DNA from 2 places in the Microbacterium sp. LWO14-1.2 genome. Region 2 is predicted to be linked to the other one. Evidence: riboswitches for the same ligand, from Rfam matches in the RefSeq annotation. Region 2 holds a riboswitch; the other holds the start of a gene.
What was found. A riboswitch is a leader RNA that binds a small molecule or an ion and turns the genes downstream of it on or off. The one in region 2 is predicted to bind thiamine pyrophosphate.
Positions count from the first base shown of each region.

Region 1: another riboswitch for thiamine pyrophosphate. It lies ahead of MRBLWO14_RS11125 (ECF transporter S component); the one in region 2 lies ahead of thiM (hydroxyethylthiazole kinase).

Region 1 covers NZ_CP151633.1:2,313,592-2,323,867, reverse strand. Annotated here, with positions in the region: gene MRBLWO14_RS11135 (energy-coupling factor transporter transmembrane component T) at 1-252, opposite strand, end outside; gene MRBLWO14_RS11130 (ATP-binding cassette domain-containing protein) at 249-1,709, opposite strand; gene MRBLWO14_RS11125 (ECF transporter S component) at 1,706-2,362, opposite strand; TPP riboswitch at 2,356-2,465, opposite strand; gene MRBLWO14_RS11120 (D-alanyl-D-alanine carboxypeptidase) at 2,551-4,071, shown strand; gene MRBLWO14_RS11115 (ABC transporter ATP-binding protein) at 4,255-6,486, opposite strand; gene MRBLWO14_RS11110 (ABC transporter ATP-binding protein) at 6,483-8,210, opposite strand; gene MRBLWO14_RS11105 (enoyl-CoA hydratase/isomerase family protein) at 8,410-9,471, opposite strand; gene MRBLWO14_RS11100 (ATP-binding cassette domain-containing protein) at 9,593-10,276, shown strand, end outside.
Region 2 covers NZ_CP151633.1:3,203,554-3,213,829, forward strand. Annotated here, with positions in the region: gene MRBLWO14_RS15450 (amino acid ABC transporter permease) at 1-221, shown strand, start outside; gene MRBLWO14_RS15455 (amino acid ABC transporter permease) at 218-1,135, shown strand; gene pheS (phenylalanine--tRNA ligase subunit alpha) at 1,194-2,234, shown strand; gene pheT (phenylalanine--tRNA ligase subunit beta) at 2,234-4,756, shown strand; gene MRBLWO14_RS15470 (DUF402 domain-containing protein) at 4,843-5,562, shown strand; gene MRBLWO14_RS15475 (NAD-dependent epimerase/dehydratase family protein) at 5,625-6,590, shown strand; TPP riboswitch at 6,614-6,707, shown strand; gene thiM (hydroxyethylthiazole kinase) at 6,698-7,546, shown strand; gene MRBLWO14_RS15485 (bifunctional hydroxymethylpyrimidine kinase/phosphomethylpyrimidine kinase) at 7,543-9,702, shown strand; gene argC (N-acetyl-gamma-glutamyl-phosphate reductase) at 9,941-10,276, shown strand, end outside.

The sequences.
Region 1 (10,276 bases), 890 kb from region 2:
GAGGGCGATCGTGACCGCGCTGAGCGGTGCGGCGATCCAGAGCACGGCGGTGCGCAGCCAGAACTCCCGCGGCCTCAGCCCCGCGAGCAGCAACAGCGGGATCTCGAGCAGCAGGGCGACGGATGCCGAGACGACGTCGATCGTCAGCACGAGCGGCAGAGCGATCAGCAGCGCGGCGGCGAGCTTGGCGAGCGCGGAGCGGGGAGCGATGGGCCCTGTACGGTCGACGCGGGCGGTCAGCGGGTCGATCAACGTCCGACCTCGATCCGTCTGGCGTGCAGAGCGCTGAGCACGGCCTCGTCATGACTGATCGCGACGATCGCGGTGCCCTCGTCGCGGAGAGCGGCCATGAGGCCCACCAGCTCGGCCCACGTCACGGCATCCTGTCCGAAGGTGGGCTCGTCGAGCACGAGCATGCGCGGCCGGGTGGCGATCGCCGCCGCCACCGTCAGCCTCCGCTTCTCACCGCCGGACAGCGTGTACGGGTTGGCGTCCGCGAGGGCGCGGAGCCGCAGGCGGTCGAGCAGGTCGTCTGTGCGGGACGCGATCTCGTCGGGAGCGAGCCGCAGGGCGCGGGGGCCGACCGCTAGCTCCTCGCGAACCGTCTTGGCGAGCAGCTGATGCTCCGGCGTCTGCAGCACCGTCGCGATGCGCGTCAGCAGTGCCCGCGACGACCAGGCGAGAGGATCGGGCGTCTCGCCCGCGGCGAGCGACGGCGTCGCACGCACTGCTCCCTCCTCGGCGGGGATCAGCCCGGCGAGCGTGAGTCCCAGCGTCGACTTGCCCGCACCGTTCGGCCCGGTGATGCCCAGCACCTCGCCCGCGTGCACCGCGAGGTCGAACGGGCCGGCGACCGGCAGTCCCCGGCGACGCGAGACCCGCAGGGCCCGAGTCTCGATCAGAGGTTCCCCCGGCTCCGTGCGCGGCGCAGGAGGAAGAGCAGGCGGGTGGCCGGGGACCCAGACGCCGGATGCCGCGAGCTCGGCGCCACGGGCGCCCAGCACGGCCTCGGGTGTGCCGTCGGCCAGTACCACCGTGCTGTCGTCGCCCGCGCCGAGCACGATCACCCTGGTCACGAGGGGCAGCCACACGTCGATGCGGTGCTCGATCACCACGAGCGTCGCCCCGGTGCGGTCGAGCGCTGCGCCGACGGCATCCCGCACCTCGTCCACACCCGCCGGGTCGAGGTTCGCGGTCGGCTCGTCCAGGAGGATCGCGCCGGGGCGCATGGCAAGCACGCCGGCCAGCGCGAGGCGCTGCTTCTGTCCGCCGGACAGTGCCGCTGTCGAGCGGTCGAGCGCGACGTCGAGCTGCACGGCATCCAGCGCCTCGCGCACGCGGGCCCAGATCTCGTCCCTCGGGACGCCGAGGTTCTCGCAGCCGAACGCGACGTCGTCGCCGACCCGCGCCAGGATCGTCTGCGTGTCGGGGTCCTGCAGCACCATGCCGACGCGTCCGCGCGCATCCACGGGGGCCTGCCCGTCGACGAGGAGCTGCCCGAGGGTCTCACCCTCGTCGGCTCCGCCCAGCACGCCGCCGAATCCCTGCAGCAGGGTGGACTTGCCCGAGCCGGAGGCGCCGAGCAGCAGCACCCGCTCCCCCGGCTCGATGCGCAGCTCGACGTCGCGGACCGCCCACCGACGGCGCGTGGCGTACCGCCACCCCCAGCCGCGCGCCTCGAGCGCGGCGGGCTGCACGGCTGCGGTCACACTCGTGCGGTGACCTCGCGGCCGGCGGCGAACCGGCCGAGTGCTCCCGTGGCGGCCAGCCCGCGTGCGATCAGCCAGCCGCCGAGGCCGGCGATGACCGCGCCCGAGATCGTCGTCGAGACGATGTACACGACCGTGAACAGGGTGTCGGCGCCCGCGTACCAGAGGATGCGGTCGTTGATGCCGCATGCCAGACCTGCACCGGCCCCGGCGAGCATCGCGACCGGCAGACGCCACACACCGTAGAGGAAGACGAGGAGGACCAGCTCGGCGCCCAGACCCTGCACGATGCCGGAGACGATCGTGAGCGGGCCCCACGCGTTGCCGACGAGAGCGGAGATGACGGCGGCGACGAGCTCGGTGTACAGGGCTGCGCCCGGCTTGCGGATGATGAGCCCGCCGAGGACGCCGGCGATCAGCCATGGGCCGGCGAGCAGGCCCTGCACGCCGGGCAGCAGCGGCTTCAGGAGACTGCTGGGGACCTCGTATCCCACGTTCCACAGCAGGAAGATCAGCGCGCAGGCGACGGCGATGACGCTGGCGACGACGATGTCGACGACCCGCCAGCGCCAGAGCTCCGGGCGGCCGAGCCCCTTCGCGGACGCGGTGGCGGTGGCGGATCCGGTGGTGGATCCGGACGTGGATGTGCTCATTGAATGCTCCTCCCTGCGCTGGCATGACCCAGATCAGGTTCGACGGTCGAAGCGCGATTCGCTCCCTCTCAGCCCGGCTCGCCGGACTCCCGTGGTTGTGCTGACGATCTTACCCAGTCACCCGACACTTGTGTCGCCTCCGCCCGACGCACCACGGATCTCGGCGGTGATTCGGTTACCGTGAGGGGGTGACCGCTCCAGACTCCGCCGAGGCCACCTCCGTCGCACCGTCCGCGACCACGCGCGAGGCGACCCCTGCGTTGACGCGCCCCGCCCCTGCGGCGGAGCGCGACGGCCTGGACGAGCTCGGCATGCGAGACGTCGACGGGGCCCCAGAAGCGCGCTGGGCCGAGGACGGCACGGGCGCCACCGCGCTCACCTGGGTCGACGCGACAGCCGTGGAGGAGTCGACCGCGGTGCCTTCGCTCAGCGGGGATGACGATCCTGACCCCGCCAGCACGATCATGCGCGGGGCCCGCCTCCGTTCCCGGGCCGCCTCGGCCGGCGTGCTCGTGCCGATCGGCGTGCTCGTCGGGCTCGTCGGCACGTATGCGGGAGCCACGATGCTCTGGCCTCTGCACGAGGTCCCGCCCACGGTGCGGGCCGCGGAGTTCGCGTCGACGGCCGCGCCGGCCGCCGGCATCCTCTGGCCCGCGCAGGGAAGCGCGGCCGTGGGAGTCGGCGGCATCAACACGACGGCGTCGACGCTGGACCCTGCCGCGATCGCGAGCGTGACCAAGGTCGTGTCGAGCCTCATGGTGCTCGACAGGATGCCGCTGCAGCCCGGCGAACAGGGTCCGGAGTTCGCGTTCACCCGCGCCGACAACCTCGCCTACTGGCAGTACCGACGCTCCGATCAGTCGTCGCTCGATGTGCCCGTCGGCGGCACGCTCACCGAGTATCAGCTGCTGCAGGGCACGCTCATGGGGTCGGCCAACAACTACATCGACCGGCTGGCCCGCGAGATCTGGGGGACGGAGGCCGCCTTCGCCTCCGCCGCGCAGGTGTGGCTGCGCGACCGCGGCCTCGACGGCATCACCGTCGTGACCCCCTCGGGCTTCGACGACCGCAACACCGCGACGCCCGAGGCGCTCGTCGCCCTCGCGGAGCGCGCGATGCAGAACCCGGTGTTCGCGAGCATCGTCAGCACGACCTCGGTCGACCTACCCGGAGCGGGCACGGTCGTGAACACGAACGGGATGCTCGCGGATGCCGGCGTCGTCGGCGTGAAGACGGGAACCCTCGGCGAGAGCTGGAACCTGCTGACGGCCAAGGACATCACGGTAGACGACACGACGGTGCACCTGTACGCCGCGGTGCTCGGACAGGCCGACGACGAGCAGCGCCTGTCGGAGACGCGGGCGCTCTTCGCGCAGGTCGAGGCCGCGCTGACCTCGCAGGAGCCCGCCGTCGCCAAGGAGACGGTCGTCGGCACCGTCACGACGCTGTGGGGCACGACGATCGACATCGTCACCGCTGCGGACTCCGACGTCGTGCTGTGGAACGGCGCGGGAGCGCAGAGCACCCCCACGTTCGACCTCGGCGACCACCGCGACGACGGCGACGAGGTCGGGACGCTGCTGGTGGCGGGTCCGCTCGACTCGGTCGTCACGCCGCTCGCCCTCGACGCCGATGTCGAGGGACCGGATCCGTGGTGGCGGCTCACGCACCCCTTCGAGCTGTTCGGCATCAGCGAAGCCCAGCGCTGACGGGTCGGCCGCGCGCCCGTTCCCTTGGCACCTGCTGCGGGAGTTCCACGGGAATAGCGAGGTCGGTGTCGACTCAGCGGGGCGCGCGAGCGGCCTGGTGACCACCCGCACAGACGAGAGCGCCGCGCCCCGAAGGGACACGGCGCTCTCGTCTGTGCGGAGTCAGCTCCCGTGAGAACGGAGTCAGGCCGGTGACTCGCCGTCCGGGCGCTCGACGACTGCCTTGGCTGCCGCAGCCTCGGCGACGGGTTGCTGCGCTCCCACCGAGGCGCCCACCTGCGCGGCGGCGATCTCCTCGGCTTCGCCGCTGACGACCAGGGGCGTCGAGCCGGTGAGAGCGTCTTCGGCGTCGATGTCGGTCGCCGCCTGCTCGAACTGCGACTGATACAGACGCCAGTAGGCGCCCTGCGCGGCGATGAGCTCGTCGTGCGTGCCCTTCTCGACGATGTCGCCATGCTCCATCACGAGGATGAGGTCGGCGTCGCGGATCGTCGACAGCCGGTGCGCGATCACGAACGACGTGCGCCCCTGACGCAGCGCCGCCATCGCGTTCTGCAGCAGCAGCTCGGTGCGGGTGTCGACCGCGGACGTGGCTTCGTCGAGGATGAGGATCGACGGCTGGGCGACGAATGCGCGGGCGATCGTGATCAGCTGACGCTCACCGGCGGAGACGTTCGAGGCGTCCTCGTCGAGCACGGTGTCGTACCCCTCGGGGAGAGCGTGGACGAACCGGTCGACGTAGGTCGCCTTCGCGGCCTCGAGCACTTCCTCGTCGGTCGCCGTGGAGCGACCGTACCGGATGTTCTCGCGGATCGTGCCGGCGAACAGCCACGGGTCCTGGAGCACCATGCCGGTGCGCGACCGCAGTTCGTCGCGGGTGATCTCCGAGATGTCCTGGCCGTCGAGCGTGATCCGACCGCCGCTGAGTTCGTAGAACCGCATGATGAGGTTCACGAGCGTGGTCTTCCCGGCACCGGTCGGACCGACGATCGCGACCGTCTGCCCCGGCTCGACCCGGAAGGACAGGTCGGTGATGAGCGGACGTTCCGGCGTGTAGGAGAACTGCACGTTCTCGAACTCGATGACGCCCTTGCCCTCCTCGAACGGCGGCGCGTCCTTCGCATCCGCCTCCTGCTCGTCGGCGTCGAGCAGCTCGAACACCCGCTCGGCCGACGCGGTGCCGGACTGCACGACCGCGGCCATGCCGCCGAGCTCGGAGAGCGGCTGAGTGAACTGCTGCGAGTACTGGATGAACGCCTGGACGTCGCCGATGCGGAGCTGACCGCTCGCGACCATGAGGCCGCCGAGCACCGCGATCCCGACATACGTGAGGCTGCCGACGAACGTCATGGCCGGCATGATGATGCCGGACAGGAACTGTGCCTTGAAGCTCGCCTGGAACAGCTCCTCGTTCTCGTCCTTGAACTTCTGCAGCGCGTCCTGCTCCCGGCCGAAGACCTTGACGAGAGCGTGCCCCGAGAACGACTCCTCGACGCGCGCGTTGAGACGACCGACCTTGCGCCACTGGGTGCCGAAGGCCTTCTGCGAACGCGGGCCGATCACGCCGAAGATCACGCCCATGAGAGGCAGTGCCACGAGGGCGACGAGCGCGAGCTGCCAGGAGATCGAGAACATCAGCACGAGCACTCCGACCACGGTGAGCACCGCGGTGAGCGCACCGGACAGCGATTGCTGCATGGTCTGGGTGATGTTGTCGATGTCGTTCGTCACGCGCGAGATCAGGTCGCCGCGCTGCACCTTGTCGAAATACGACAGCGGCAGCCGGTTGATCTTCGCCTCGACGCGCTCGCGCAGCCGCCACATGGTACGGACCATGATCACGTTGATGACGTAGCCCTGGACCCAGCTGAGGAACGCCGCCACGATGTAGATCGCCAGCACGGCGGCGATGATCCAGCGCAGCGCGTCGAAGTCGATGCCGGATCCGACCTGGAAGTCGTGGAGCGCCGACACCTGGTTCGCGTAGTCGTCCTGACCGGCGGCGCGCAGCTGCTCCACGACCTCGGCCTTCGGCGTCCCCACGGGGAAACCCGGGAAGTCGCCCTGCGACTGTCCCAGCTGGTTGGCGATGAAGCCCGTGTAGATGAGGTTCGTCGCCTCCGCGAGCACCTTCGGCGCTGCGACCGTGAGAACCACGCCGATGGCGCCGAGGATCGACACGAACACGAACCACACGGCCGACGGCTTGAGCAGGCCGATCATCCGGCTGAAGCTCCGACCGAAGTTGTCGGCCTTCCCGGGCGCGACGCTGTCCCAGCCGCCGCCGTCCTGCCTCGCCTTCTCGGCGAGTTCCGCCTCGTACTTCTCCTCGTCGGAGAGCTCGCGCTCGACGACGGGGGCTGCCGGCGCGCCTCCGCGCTGGCGCCGTGCCCTCTGCGGCTTCTGGTCGCTCATGCGTCCACCCCCAGCTGCGATTCGACGATCTCTCGATAGGTGGTGCTCGTCTCGAGCAGCTCCTCGTGTGTGCCGACCCCGACCATGGTGCCGCCCTCGAGCACGACGATGCGGTCGGCGTCGGTGATGGTCGAGACGCGCTGCGCCACGACGATCTTCGTCACGTTCGGCAGCTCCCGCCAGAGCGCCTGCCGCAGCCGCGCGTCGGTGGTGAGGTCGAGCGCGGAGAACGAGTCGTCGAACACGAGGATCTGCGGCTGGCGCACGATCGCACGGGCGATCGCGAGGCGCTGACGCTGACCGCCCGAGACGTTGGTGCCGCCCTGCGCGATGCGGGACTCGAGCCCGTCGGGCATGTCCTCCACGAAATCGCGGCCCTGCGCGATCTCCAGTGCGTGCCAGAGATCTTCGTCGGTGGCATCCTCGCGGCCGTACCGGAGGTTCGACGCGACGGTGCCGGTGAAGAGGAACGGGCGCTGCGGCACGAGTCCGATCGATGCCCACAGCGACTCGACGTCGGCCTCGCGCACGTCGGTCCCGCCCACGAGCATGGCTCCGCCAGAGACGTCGAAGAGGCGCGGGATGAGCGACACGAGAGTCGTCTTGCCCGCACCCGTCGAACCGACGATCGCGACGGTCTCGCCCGGTCGTGCGCCGAAGCTGATCCCCGAGAGCACCGGGGCGTCCGCGCCCGGATACGTGAAGGAGACGTCGTCGAACGAGACGGCGCCCGGGTCGGGGAATTCCGTGACCCCGGCATCCGGCCGGGTCATGCTCGACTCGGTCTCGAGCACCTCGCCGATGCGCTCCGCCGAGACGGCGGCGCGCGGGATCATGATCGCCATGAAGCTGGCCATGATGACGCCGCCCATGATCTGCCCGATGTACTGCATGAAGGCGAAGATCGTGCCGACCTGCGCCGTGCCCGCGTTGACCTCGATGCCGCCGAACCAGATGACGGCGACGACGGTGACGTTGAGGATCAGCATGAACAGCGGGAACAGCAGCACGAACAGCGAGCCGACCCTGCGACCGACCACCATGATGTCGGTGTTCGCCTCGCGGAAGCGCCCCTCCTCGATGCGCTCGCGCACGAAGGCGCGCACGACGCGCACCCCGGTCAGCTGCTCGCGCATCACCCGGTTCACCGCGTCGAGCTTGCCCTGGTAGCTGCGGAACAGCGGCACCATGCGGCTCACGACGAGGCCGGCGACGATGAGCAGCAGCGGCACCGAGACGGCGATCAGCCAGCTCAGACCCACATTCGTCTGGATCGCGAAGATGATGCCGCCGATCGCGAGCAGCGGCGCGGTGACGAGCATCGTGGCGCCCATCATCGCGAGCATCTGCACCTGCTGCACGTCGTTCGTGTTGCGCGTGATGAGCGAGCCGGCGCCGAACTGCGACACCTCGCGCTCGGAGAAGCCGCTGACGCGGCCGAAGACGTCGGCGCGGATGTCGCGACCGGCCCCCATGGCGGCACGGGCCGCGAAGTAGGTCGCGATGATCGACGCGACGATCTGACCGAGCGACACCGCGAGCATGAACAGGCCGGTGCGCCAGATGTACCCCGTGTCGGAGAGCGCGACACCCTTGTTGATGATGTCTTCGTTCAGACGGGGCAGATAGAGCGTGGCCAGCGCGCTCGCGAACTGGAAGACCAGCACCACGAGCAGCAGCCACTTATAGCGGGACAGATAGCGGACGAGAATTTTTCCCAGCACAGGCGGACTTTCTATGAAGGGTGACGCGGCGGATCTCCCGGCAGGCGGACGCGGGCCGACGATCGCGCACATGCAAGAGTGCCACGAACCGCCGACATTCGTATCCCCCGCGGGGATGACCTTCGCTCACAGCGAACCGGCCGATCGAAGACCCCGGGTAGTTGGACCGCGGCGAACAAGACGCGGCCCCGCCTCACCCTCAGAACAGTGCGCGCTCCGGGGTGTATGCACGCGCATCGGCCCCGGCGTCCTCGGGGAGCTCCGCGATCGACGAGGGCTGCCACTTCGGGTTGCGATCCTTGTCGACGAGCTGCGCCCTGATGCCCTCGACGAGATCGGGATGCTGCATCACGAACCACATCACGCGGCGGTACTCCCCCGTGAGGGCGTCCCTCAGGCTGCTCATCGCCCGCGCCTCGCGAACGGCGTCGAGCGTCACGGCCAGAGCGGTCGGCGCGAGGCTCTCGAGCAGGTCGGCCGTGGCCGCGGCATCCTGCTCCTCGCGCGCCCGCAGGCGCTCGACGATCTCTGCGACCGTGTCGGCCGAGAAGGCGTCGTCGATCCACACGCGCGACGCCGGCACCGTCGAGGGCTCGGGCGTCTCGTCGAACAGCAGCACGATCTCGGAGGGGCCGGTCGGGTCGGCGCGGTAGGCGAGGGCCTCGCGCAGAGCGTCGAGCCGGTCGGAGGGCACCATGTGGTCGGCGAACCCGAGCAGCACCGCGTCCGCGGCATCCATCGTCGAACCGGTCAGACCGAAGTACTCGCCGAGCCGGCCCGGCATGCGGCCGAGCAGCCAGGTGCCGCCGACGTCGGGTGTGAAGCCGATGCGCGTCTCCGGCATCGCCAGCTTCGAGCGCTCCGTCACGATGCGGATCGCCGCGTGGCCGGAGAGGCCGATCCCGCCGCCCATCGTGATGCCGTCGGCGATCGTCACGACGGGCTTCGGGTACTCCGCGATGAGGGCGTCGAGCGCGTACTCCGCGCGGAAGAACTCCGCAGTGACGTCGGTGTCGCCCGCCACGATCTGCGAATACAGGGCGCGCACATCGCCCCCGGCGCACATCCCGCGCTCCCCTGCCCCGTCGATCATCACGATCTGCACGTCGCTGTCGTGACGCCAGGCCTCGAGCGCCTCGGTGAGCAGGTCGATCATGCCGGGGTCGAGGGCGTTGATCGCCTCGGGGCGGTTGAGAGTGAGCCGTCCCAGCGCCCCCTCCGTGCAGACGAGGACCCGGGGCGCGGTGGTGGAATCGGTCACGCGTGCCAGGCTACCCGCTGGATTCGTGCTTGCCCTCGCACCCGTCCGTGGGGTAAATACGCGATCGGACGGCTTTTCCGGCAGGATAGACGGAACTGCCCATTGCAACGAGAGGTCGCGGATGCCCGACGGACAGGTGCTCGAGTTCACGCGCGTGACGAAGCGCTTCAATGACGTGACGGCGGTGTCCGACTTCTCCGCACGGGTCGAGCCGGGAGCCGTCACCGCCTTCCTCGGCCCGAACGGCGCCGGGAAGACCACGACACTGCGCATCCTGCTCGGACAGGTGCGCGCCACCAGCGGAACCGCCACGATCGGCGGCGTCGCCCATTCCGAGCTGCGCCACCCTCTGCGCACGATCGGCTCCGTGCTCGAGGAGACGGTCTACCGGCCCCGTCGCAGTGCGACCCGCCACCTGACGATCGCCGCCAAGGCCAACGGCATCCCGCTCTCGCGCGTCGACGAGGTGCTCGCGCTCGTCGGCCTGGAACACGAGGCCGAGGGGCGCGTCGGCAGCTTCTCGCTCGGCATGAGGCAGCGCCTCAGCGTCGCGCACGCCCTGCTCGGCGACCCGGGCGCCCTCGTGTTCGACGAGCCGGCCAACGGGCTCGACCCCGAGGGCATCCGGTGGATGCGCCTGCTCATGCGTCGCCTCGCCGACGAGGGACGCACCGTGCTGGTGTCGTCGCACGTGCTCAGCGAGGTCGAGCAGGTCGCCGACAACGTGCTCGTGCTCTCGAAGGGGCAGCTGATGCTGTCGAGCGGCATCGAGAAGCTCGCCGACCCCACCGCCGGATCGGTCGTG
Region 2 (10,276 bases):
TGCCGCCCATGATGAGCGTGCTGATCGCGCTCATGAAGAACACGACGGTCGCCGCCGGGTTCTCGGTCGTCAACCTCGGCACTATCCGCGCGGCTCTCAGCGAACGCGGAGAGAGCGCCCTCGCCGTGCTGTTGTGGGTCATGGTCATCTTCGTCGTGCTCGTGCTGGTGCTCAGCTGGGTGCAGAACAGACTCGAGAACAAGTGGAGGATCGTGCGATGAGCTCCGTTCTTTTCGACGTCCCGGGCCCGCGCGCCGTCGTCCGCAACCGCATCATCGGCGCGGTCACCGTGCTGGTCGTACTCGCCGTGCTCGGTTGGGTCGTCTGGAGACTCTTCGCCACCGGGCAGTTCTCTGCGGCGAAGTGGAACATCTTCACCTTCTCCGCCGTGTGGGTGCGATTCGGCGAAGGCCTGCTGAGTACTCTGGCCGCGTTCGCTGTCGCCGGGATCGGGTCTCTCGCTCTCGGGTTCCTCCTGGGCGTGGGCCGGCTGTCGGAGCATGCCTGGGTCAGGGAGCCCGTCCGGTGGATCATCGAGGTCTTCCGCGCGATCCCGGTCCTCATCCTCATGATGCTCCTTTACTACGGCCTTCCGGTGATCGGGGTGCGGATGCCCCCGTACTGGGCAGTCGTCATCGCGCTGATCGTGTACAACGGATCGGTGCTCGCCGAGGTCCTTCGCGCCGGGGTGGAGTCCCTGCCTCGCGGGCAGAAGGAGGCCGGTTATGCGATCGGCCTGCGCAAGACCGGAGTCATGCGGCTCATCCTGCTGCCGCAGGCTGTCCGCGCGATGATGCCGGTCATCATCGCCCAGCTCGTCGTCGCGCTCAAGGACACCGCGCTCGGGTTCATCATCACTTACCAGGAGCTGCTCTACGTCATCAACCAGATCGGCAACCAGGCGCCGTACGGTTCCCCGCTGATCCCGTCCGCCATCATCGGCGGGTCGATGTATGTGGCCGTCTGCCTCCTCCTCTCCTACGTCGCCTTCCGGCTCCAGAAGCGCGTGAAGCGTTCACCGGCGCAGGCTGCCGCGGCTGGGAACATCGCGGCCGACGACGAGGCGACGTTGACTCAGGTCATCGCGACCCAGCGGGAGACCGGTGGACCGCGGGATTCGACACCGGCGAGGTAGGCGCTGACGGCGACTCGGCGTCTGATCGCGGCACCGTGCGCCGGTAGACTCGACTCTCGTGTCTGAGTCTCTCGAAATCACCCCGGAAGCGGTCGAAGCCGCTGTCGCGGCGGCGCTCGACGCCATCGCCGCGGCAGCCGACACCGCCGAGCTGAAAGCCGCTCGCGCGGCGCACGTCGCGGAGGGATCGCCGCTGGCCGTCCTGAACGCCTCGATGCGCCAGGTCGCACCGGAGAACAAGGCCGCGTTCGGCAAGCTCGTCGGCCAGGGACGAGGACGGGTCACGCAGGCCCTCGCGGCCAAGGAGTCCGAGCTCGCCGCCGCCGAGGTCGCGGCCCGGCTCGAGTCCGAGCGCGTCGACATCACCGCGGTCTCCTCGCGTTCGCGCGTGGGCGCCCGGCATCCGCTCACCCTGCTCAGCGAGCAGATCTCCGACATCTTCGTCGGCATGGGATGGGAGATCGCCGAGGGGCCTGAGCTCGAGCACGAGTGGTTCAACTTCGACGCCCTGAACTTCGACGTCGACCACCCCGCCCGCCAGGAGCAGGACACGTTCTACGTCGACCCGCCCTCGCGGCACCTCGTGATGCGCACGCACACGAGCCCCGTGCAGGTGCGCTCGATGCTCGACCGCGATGTGCCGATCTACGTGCTGTGCCCCGGCCGGGTCTACCGCACCGACGAGTTCGACGCCACGCACCTGCCGGTGTTCACGCAGTTCGAGGGTCTCGTGATCGACAAGGGCATCTCCATGGCCCACCTCAAGGGGACGCTCGACCACGTCGCGCGCCAGCTCTTCGGTCCGGAGGCCAAGACGCGCTTCCGCACGAACTTCTTCCCGTTCACCGAGCCCTCCGCCGAGCTCGACCTGTGGCACCCGACCTTCAAGGGCGGCGCGCGTTGGATCGAGTGGGGCGGGTGCGGAATGGTGAACCCGAACGTGCTGCGCGCCGCGGGGATCGACCCCGACGTCTACAGCGGCTTCGCGTTCGGGATGGGCGTCGAGCGGGCACTCATGTTCCGCAGCGACGTGCAGGACATGCGCGACATGGCCGAGGGCGATGTCCGTTTCAGCGAGCAGTACGGGATGGTGGTGTGATGCGCGTCCCGCTCTCGTGGTTGCGTGAATACGTCGATGTGGCAGCGGACAGGACCCCCGAGGACGTCCTCGCGGCCATGGTCTCCGTCGGGTTCGAGGAGGAGGATGTCCACCGCTTCGAGCTGCAGGGTCCGATCGTCGTCGGCCAGGTGCTGTCGCTCGAGCCGGAGCCTCAGTCGAACGGCAAGACGATCAACTGGTGCCAGGTCGACGTCGGCGAGGCGAACGGAGGCGTCCGCGGCATCGTCTGCGGCGCGCACAACTTCGTCGTCGGCGACAAGGTCGTGGTGACGCTCCCCGGAGCCGTGCTGCCCGGTCCGTTCCCCATCGCCGCGCGCAAGACCTACGGGCACGTGTCCGACGGCATGATCGCGTCGGCACGCGAACTCGGCCTCGGCGACGAGCACAACGGCATCCTCGTGCTGTCGGATCTCGGCATCGACGCTCCCGTCGGCGCCGACGCGATCGCGCTGCTCGGCCTCGACGACGTCGCGGTCGATGTGAACGTCACGCCCGACCGCGGCTACGCCTTCTCGGTGCGCGGCATCGCCCGCGAGTACTCGCACGCGACCGGCGCCTCCTTCCGCGACCCCGCCGAGCGGGACTTCGCCGAGCTGCAGCCGGGCACGGGGCACACGGCGATCGTCGACGACTCGGCGCCGATCCGCGGCACCGTCGGGGCGAGCGAATTCGTCACCCGCGTCGTGCGCGGCGTCGACCCGTCGCGTCCCACGCCCCCGTGGATGATCGCTCGTCTCTCGCTCGCCGGCATGCGGTCGCTCGGCGTGCTCATCGACATCACCAACTACGTGATGCTCGAGCTCGGACAGCCCCTGCACGGCTACGACCTCGACAAGCTCCAGGGCGGCATCACCGTCCGCCGCGCGACGCCCGGCGAGAAGATGACCACGCTCGACGGTCAGGAGCGGAAGCTCCACGTCGAGGACCTGCTCATCACCGACGACTCCGGCCCGATCGGCCTCGCCGGTGTGATGGGCGGCGGCAAGACCGAGATGAGCGAGACGACCGCGAACGTGCTGATCGAGGCGGCGACGTTCGACCCCATCACGATCGCGCGCACGGCCCGCCGGCACAAGCTGCCGAGCGAGGCGTCCAAGCGCTTCGAACGAGGCGTCGACCCGCTCGTGCCGTTCGTCGCGGCGCGTCGCGCCGCCGACCTCATGGTCGAGCTGGCCGGGGGGACGCTGACGGACGAGGGCGGCGCGCTGTTCGCCGAGATCTTCGTCGCCGAGATCGAGCTGCCCGCCGGCTTCGTTCAGAATCTCATCGGCGTGGACTACACGGATGCCGAGATCACCGACGCGCTCACCATGATCGGCGCCGAGGTCAACGCCTCGACGGGGTCGGGATCCGAGGGAGCCGGGTGGACCGTCATCCCGCCGACCTGGCGGCCCGACATCACGGACAAGTGGTCGTTGGCGGAGGAGGTCGCGCGCATCCACGGGCTCGACCGCATCCCGTCGGTGCTGCCGACCCCGCCCTCCGGCCGGGGGTTGACCGCTCATCAGCAGGGTCGGCGTCGCGTCGCGAACGCCCTCGCCGCCGCCGGTCTCGTCGAGACGCCCTCGTTCCCGTTCACGACGGAGGCGCAGAACGACCTGCACGGGTCGGCGTCGGGGGAGCACCTGCCCAGCATCCGGCTGGCGAACGCCCTCGACCGGGCCGCGCCGTTCCTGCGGCGCTCGCTCATCCCCGGTCTGCTGCAGACCGCGCACCGCAACATCTCCCGCGGCCTGACCGATCTCGCGCTGTTCGAGACGGGTGTGGTCTTCCTCCCCGAGGCCGGCGTCAGCTACGGCACCGACGAGGTACCGCCGCTCGGTGAGCGTCCCTCCGACGAGACCCTCGCGCAGCTGAACGCGTCGATCCCGCCGCAGCACCGTCATGTCGCCGTGCTGCTCACCGGAAACACCGTGACCCGCCAGCCCGGCCGTGCGGCCGAGGCTTCCGGTCTCTCGGAGGCTCTGGATGCCGTGCGCGTCATCGGTGAAGCGGCCGGCGTCACGATCGACGTCGCCCAGTCGCAGCGCGCGGCGCTGCACCCGGGGCGAACGGGCGTGCTCACGGTCGACGGCACCGAGGTCGGATACGTGGGCGAGCTCCACCCCGACGTCGCGTCCGCCGCGGACCTGCCCGGCCGCGCGACCGTGGTCGAGCTGGACCTCGACGGCCTGCTCTCGCTCGCCGGTGAGAAGGCCGTCGCACCGTCGCTGTCGACGTTCCCCGCCGCGACGCAGGACGTCTCGCTCGTCGTGGACGCGGCGGTGCCGGCCGGAGATGTCCGCGCGGCTCTGCGCGACGGCGCCGGCGCGCTGCTCGAGTCGATCCGTCTCGTCGACGACTACCGCGGAGACGGACTCGCCGAAGGAACGAAGAGCCTCACCTTCGCGCTGCGCTTCCGCGCCGACGACCGCACGCTCACGGCCGCGGAGGCCACCGAGGCGAAGCTCGCGGGAGTCGCCGTCGCTACGGAGCGCTTCGGAGCCGCGATCCGCGACTGACGGACCACGTCGGAACGGACGACTCGTGCTGCGCCCACGCAGGGGCGCAGCACGGGTCCCACGGCGCCACACGGTACCGTGGCGAGATGACGACCGTGAACCCGCACGCCACGCCGCCAGCAGTCCCGCACGGGTCGCGCCCGCTGGGAGAGGCTCCGTTCCTCGCCCCGGGCGATCAGATCGACTGGCACTACCGCCGTCCGGGCTGGCTCCGCGGCGAGCCGTCGACGATCACGCCGATGCGTGTCGTCCGCGACGACGAGCGCGGGCTCGTCGCCTGGCTCGCGCCGGGGACGGAGCAGGAGGGGCAGGGCGCGGCCGACGGGCAGCGCGTGCGCACGGTTCCGCTCGAGAGACGCTGGATCGAACCGCGCAGGCGAATCGTGGAGCACTGGGTGGGCAACGGCATCCTGCGGATCGCTCCGGCCGATCGACCGTGGTCGGTCTGGCTGTTCTGGAGCGAGACGACAGGCGCGGACTGGACATTCGCCGGGTGGTACGTGAACCTCGAGAACGCGCATCTGCGGACCGACCGCGACACGTTCACGTCGGACCACATCCTCGACGTCGAGATCGAGCCGGACGGACGGATCGTCATGAAGGACGAAGACGAGCTCGTCGCCGCCGTCGAACAGGGCCGTCTGGACAGCGATCAGGCAGCGCAGATCACCGAGCACGCCGCGGCGGCCATCGCCTCGTTCACCGCCGGAGACTGGCCGTTCGACCCGGAGTGGGTCGCCTGGCGCCCCGACCCCGCGTGGACCGTGCCGGTGCTGGACGGGCTCGAGGATCTGCGTCAGCCGTGACCCGCGCTCCGCTCTGAGCGGATGGGCTTCCCTCGCGCCTCGGATCCTGATGACATGAGGGCATGACGGATGTGCTGATCCTCGGCGGAACCGGGTGGTTGTCCGGTCGCATCGCGCAGCGCTGGCTGCTCTCGGGCGCTGCGGTGACGTGCCTCGCGCGGGGTGGGCGCCCTGCGCCGCCGGGCGCGACGCTGATGCTCGGCGACCGTGACGACTCCGCCGTCTACGACGTGGTGTCGCGCAGGGACTGGGATCAGGTCGTCGATGTGTCGTCCCGCGCAGACCACGTGAGCGCGGCGGTCGCCGCGCTCGGTGCGCGAGCGGGTCGCTGGACGTACGTGTCCTCGGTCTCGGTGTATGCCGATGACGAGGAGGAGGATGCCGATGAGTCCGCCGCGCTGGTCGCGGCCGCCGAGTCGCTGAGCGACGATTACGGCGCTCAGAAGGTCGCCGCCGAGAACGCCGTCCGCCGGCTCGGGGAGGATCGGACGCTGGTGGTCAGGCCCGGGCTGATCGTGGGCGACGGCGACCCGAGCGATCGTTTCGGCTACTGGGCTGCGGCGTTCCTCCGGGCGCGCGCCGAACCCGTGCTCGTGCCCTTCGCCGGCGGCAGGGATGCGCAGGTCATCGATGTCGACGACCTCGCGGAGTTCGTCGTGACGACCACGGCCACCGGCGTCGTGAACGCGATCGGCGACCGGCATCCGCTCACCGACGTGCTCGCCCTGTTCCGTTCCGCCGCGCAGCACGAGGGCGACACCGTGGAGGCCGCGGACGACTGGCTGGCCGCACAGGGTGTCGACTACTGGATGGGGGAGCGGTCGCTCCCGCTCTGGCTGCCCGCCGATATGACGGGGTTCATGCGTCGCTCGAACCAGCGCTACCGTGCGGCGGGCGGCGGCCTCCGATCGCTCGAGGAGACGATCGCGACGGTCATCGCCGACGAGGACCGGCGGGGCGTCGACCGCTCGCGTCGCGCCGGACTCACGCGCGACGACGAACTCGCCCTCCTTCGCCTCCTGAACTGAGCGGAGGCGATCGCTAGACTGCGAGCAGTGACACGGGGTGCCGCATCCGCGGCTGAGAACACACCCGTCGAACCTGATCTAGTTCGTACTAGCGAAGGGATGTCGCGATGAGCGATCGTCTGCGCCCGCAATCCGAATCGACCGTCACCGGTCCAGCCGCGGAGCTGCTCTCCGCATTGCGTCAGGCCCCACCGCTGACGCACTGCATCACGAACACGGTGGTCACCGGGTTCACCGCCAACGTGCTGCTCGCTCTCGGTGCAGCGCCGGCGATGGTCGACATCGTCGACGAGGCCGGCCCGTTCGCGCGGGTCGCCTCGGGGATGCTGGTCAACCTGGGGACCCCCACACCCGAACAGCGCGAAGCGAGCCGCGAGGCGGTCGCCGCGGCATCCGCCTCCGGCACGCCCTGGGTGCTCGACCCGGTGGCTATCGGCGCACTGCCTGTACGGACGGCCCTGGCCAGGGAGCTCGCGGCGTCGCGGCCGACCGCCATCCGCGGCAACGCCTCGGAGATCCTCGCGCTCGCCGGGCTGAGCGAAGGGGGACGCGGGGTCGACGCGGTCGACACGCCGGATGCGGCAGCGGATGCCGCGGCCTTTCTCGCGGAGAGATTCGGCAGCGTCGTCGCGGTCTCCGGTGCGGTCGACCTCCTGACCGACGGCAGACGGACGCTGCGCATCGCCAACGGTCATGAGCTGCTCACGCGCGTCACCGGGGGAGGGTGCGCGCTCGGGGCGGTCATGGCCGCGTTCCTCGGGACCGCCCGTTCCCTGCCGATCGACGCGCTCACCGCCGTCGCCTCCGCGAGCGTCGTCTACACGATCGCCGCGGAACGTGCGGCAGAGGGATCGGCGGGCCCCGGCAGCTTCGCGGTGGCCCTGCTCGACGCGGTCGCCGCCGTGCAGCCCGGCGACATCGCGGCCGCAGCACGCATCGAGGAGGTCGTGCGGTGATCGCCGACCTGTCGCTGTACCTCGTCACCGATCCCGACCTGTGCGGCCGTCGCGGCGTGGTCGAGACGGTGCGGCGCGCTGTCGCCGGAGGAGTGCGCATCGTCCAGCTCCGAGACAAGAACGCGACGGATGCTGAGACGGTCGCGCAGCTCGTCGCTCTGTCGCGGGTGATCGAGGGGCGCGCGCTCCTCGTCGTGAACGACCGGCTCGATGCAGCGCTCGCGGCGCGCGCGGCCGGAGCCCGCGTGGACGGCGTGCATCTCGGCCAGGGAGACGCCTCGGTGCGACGGGCGAGGGCGGAGCTGGGTCCGCACGCGCTGATCGGCCTCACGGCCAACACCTCCGAGCACCTCGACGACGCCCTCGCTCTTCCCGCGGGCACGGTCGACTACCTCGGTGTGGGCGTCATCCATCCGACCAGCACGAAACCGGATCACCCGCCCGCACTGGGCGTCGAGGGCTTCCGTGCGTTCGCTGCCCGGAGCCCGCTCCCGTGCGTGGCCATCGGCGGTGTCGGGCGCGCCGACGTGACCGCTCTGCGCGGTGCCGGTGCGGCAGGGGTCGCGGTGGTCTCGGCGCTGTGCGCGGCGAGCGATCCGGCATCCGCTGCGGCCGACCTTCTCGCGACGTGGCGATCCGCCGGCGTGCCCCGGGTGCTCTCCATCGCGGGCAGCGATCCGTCCGGCGGTGCGGGGATCCAAGCCGACCTCAAGTCGATCGCCGCGAACGGCGGGTACGGCATGGCGGCGATCACCGCGCTCACGGCGCAGAACACCCAGGGGGTGCGTGCAGTGCACGTGCCGCCTCCCCAGATGCTCCACGCACAGCTCGAGGCGCTCGCCGACGACATCGTGATCGACGCGGTCAAGATCGGGATGCTCGCGGACGCCGCCGTGATCGAGGTGGTCGGCGACTGGCTTCAGCGCGTCCGGCCGCCGATCGTCGTGCTCGACCCCGTCATGGTGGCCACCAGCGGCGACCGGCTGCTCGACCGGGCGGCCGAGACCGCGATGCGGAAGCTCGTCGAGCTGGCCGACATCGTGACCCCCAACCTCGCCGAGCTGGCCGCGCTGACCGGCGAGTCGATCGGCGGATGGGAGGACGCGCTCGCCGCGGCTGAGCGCTTCTCCCGCCGCGCCGGAGTCGCCGTGCTGGTGAAGGGCGGTCACCTGCCGGGCGATGCGGTACCCGACGCGCTGGTCGACGCGGGTGACGGCATGGTCCGCGAGTTCCCCGGCTCGCGAATCGCGACCGAGAACACGCACGGCACGGGATGCTCGCTCTCGTCCGCGCTCGCGACGCGGCTCGGCCGCGGGGAGGACCGGGAGACCGCCGTCGCCGCAGCCAGGGAATGGCTGCGCGAATCCCTGCGCTCCGGCGAACGGCTGCGCGTCGGCCGGGGGAACGGGCCCGTCGACCACTTCGCGGGCCTGTGGGCGCGGGCGGAGGTGACGGATGCCGAAGAGTCGAATCGACCCCGCCCCGGAGATGTCCGGCGCGAATGGTGGGAGAGCATCGCCGGCATCCGTTCCGGGATCGACGGTCTGCCCTTCGTCCGAGGACTGGCCGACGGCACGCTCCCGCGCGATGCCTTCCTCTTCTACCTGCAGCAGGACGCGCTCTATCTGCGCGACTACGCACGCGTGCTCGCCGAGGCGTCACGGCTCGCGCCGACCTCGGCCGAGCAGTCCTTCTGGGCCGACGCCGCCCACGGTGCGATCGCGGGAGAGCTCGAACTGCACGCCGCCTGGCTGACCCCCGAGCAGGGCGTGGATGCCGCGACGTTCGACGCCGCGCCGGCGCCCGCGACCACCGCGTACCTCGATCGTCTGAGGTCGATCGCGTTCGGCGGCGACTATGCCGAGCTCGTCGCGGCCGTCCTGCCGTGCTTCTGGCTGTACACCGACCTCGGTCACCGGCTCCATGCGGGGGAGTTCGGCGCCGCAGCGCGTGACCCCCGGCATCCGTACGCGTCGTGGCTCGCCACGTACGCGGATCCGGCGTTCGAGGAGGCGACGGAGCGGGCGATCACCTACACGATGTCGGCCGCAGCGGTTGCGGATGCCGGCACGCAGGCCCGCATGCGCCGCGCGTTCGAGGTCTCCAGCGCGCACGAGCTCGCGTTCTTCGCGGCGGGCACGAGCGGCCTCCTGTGACGCGGCAGATTTGCGCGCCGTGCGAGGCCCGCGCTATCGTCGCGACATGCCTTCGGCCGACTCCGCCACCCTGACGCTCGCTCCGAGCGTCATCGCTGTGCGCCGACGCCGCGGCGGCCGCCGACTGTAGGCGACCCCGCGCTCCTGCCTGCCCGGCGGTCGAGTGCCGGTGTCGCCGCCCCGGCCCCCGACACTGCACCCTGAGTTCCGCGAAGGGTCCGACCGTTAAGGTAGAAGCATGACGTATTCCGTCGCCGTCTCCGGCGCATCCGGCTACGCGGGCGGCGAGATCCTACGCCTCCTCGCCGCGCATCCCGACATCGAGATCCGCACCGTCACGGCGCACTCGAACGCCGGACAGCCGCTCGTCCAGCACCAGCCGCACCTGCGTTCACTCGCGCACCTCACGCTGCAGGACACGACCCCCGAGATCCTCGCCGGGCATGACATCGTGTTCCTCGCGCTGCCGCACGGCCAGTCCGGTCAGTACACGGATGCGCTCGGCGACACCCCGCTCGTGATCGACGCCGGCGCCGACCACCGGCTCACCTCGCAGGACGCGTGGGACGCGTTC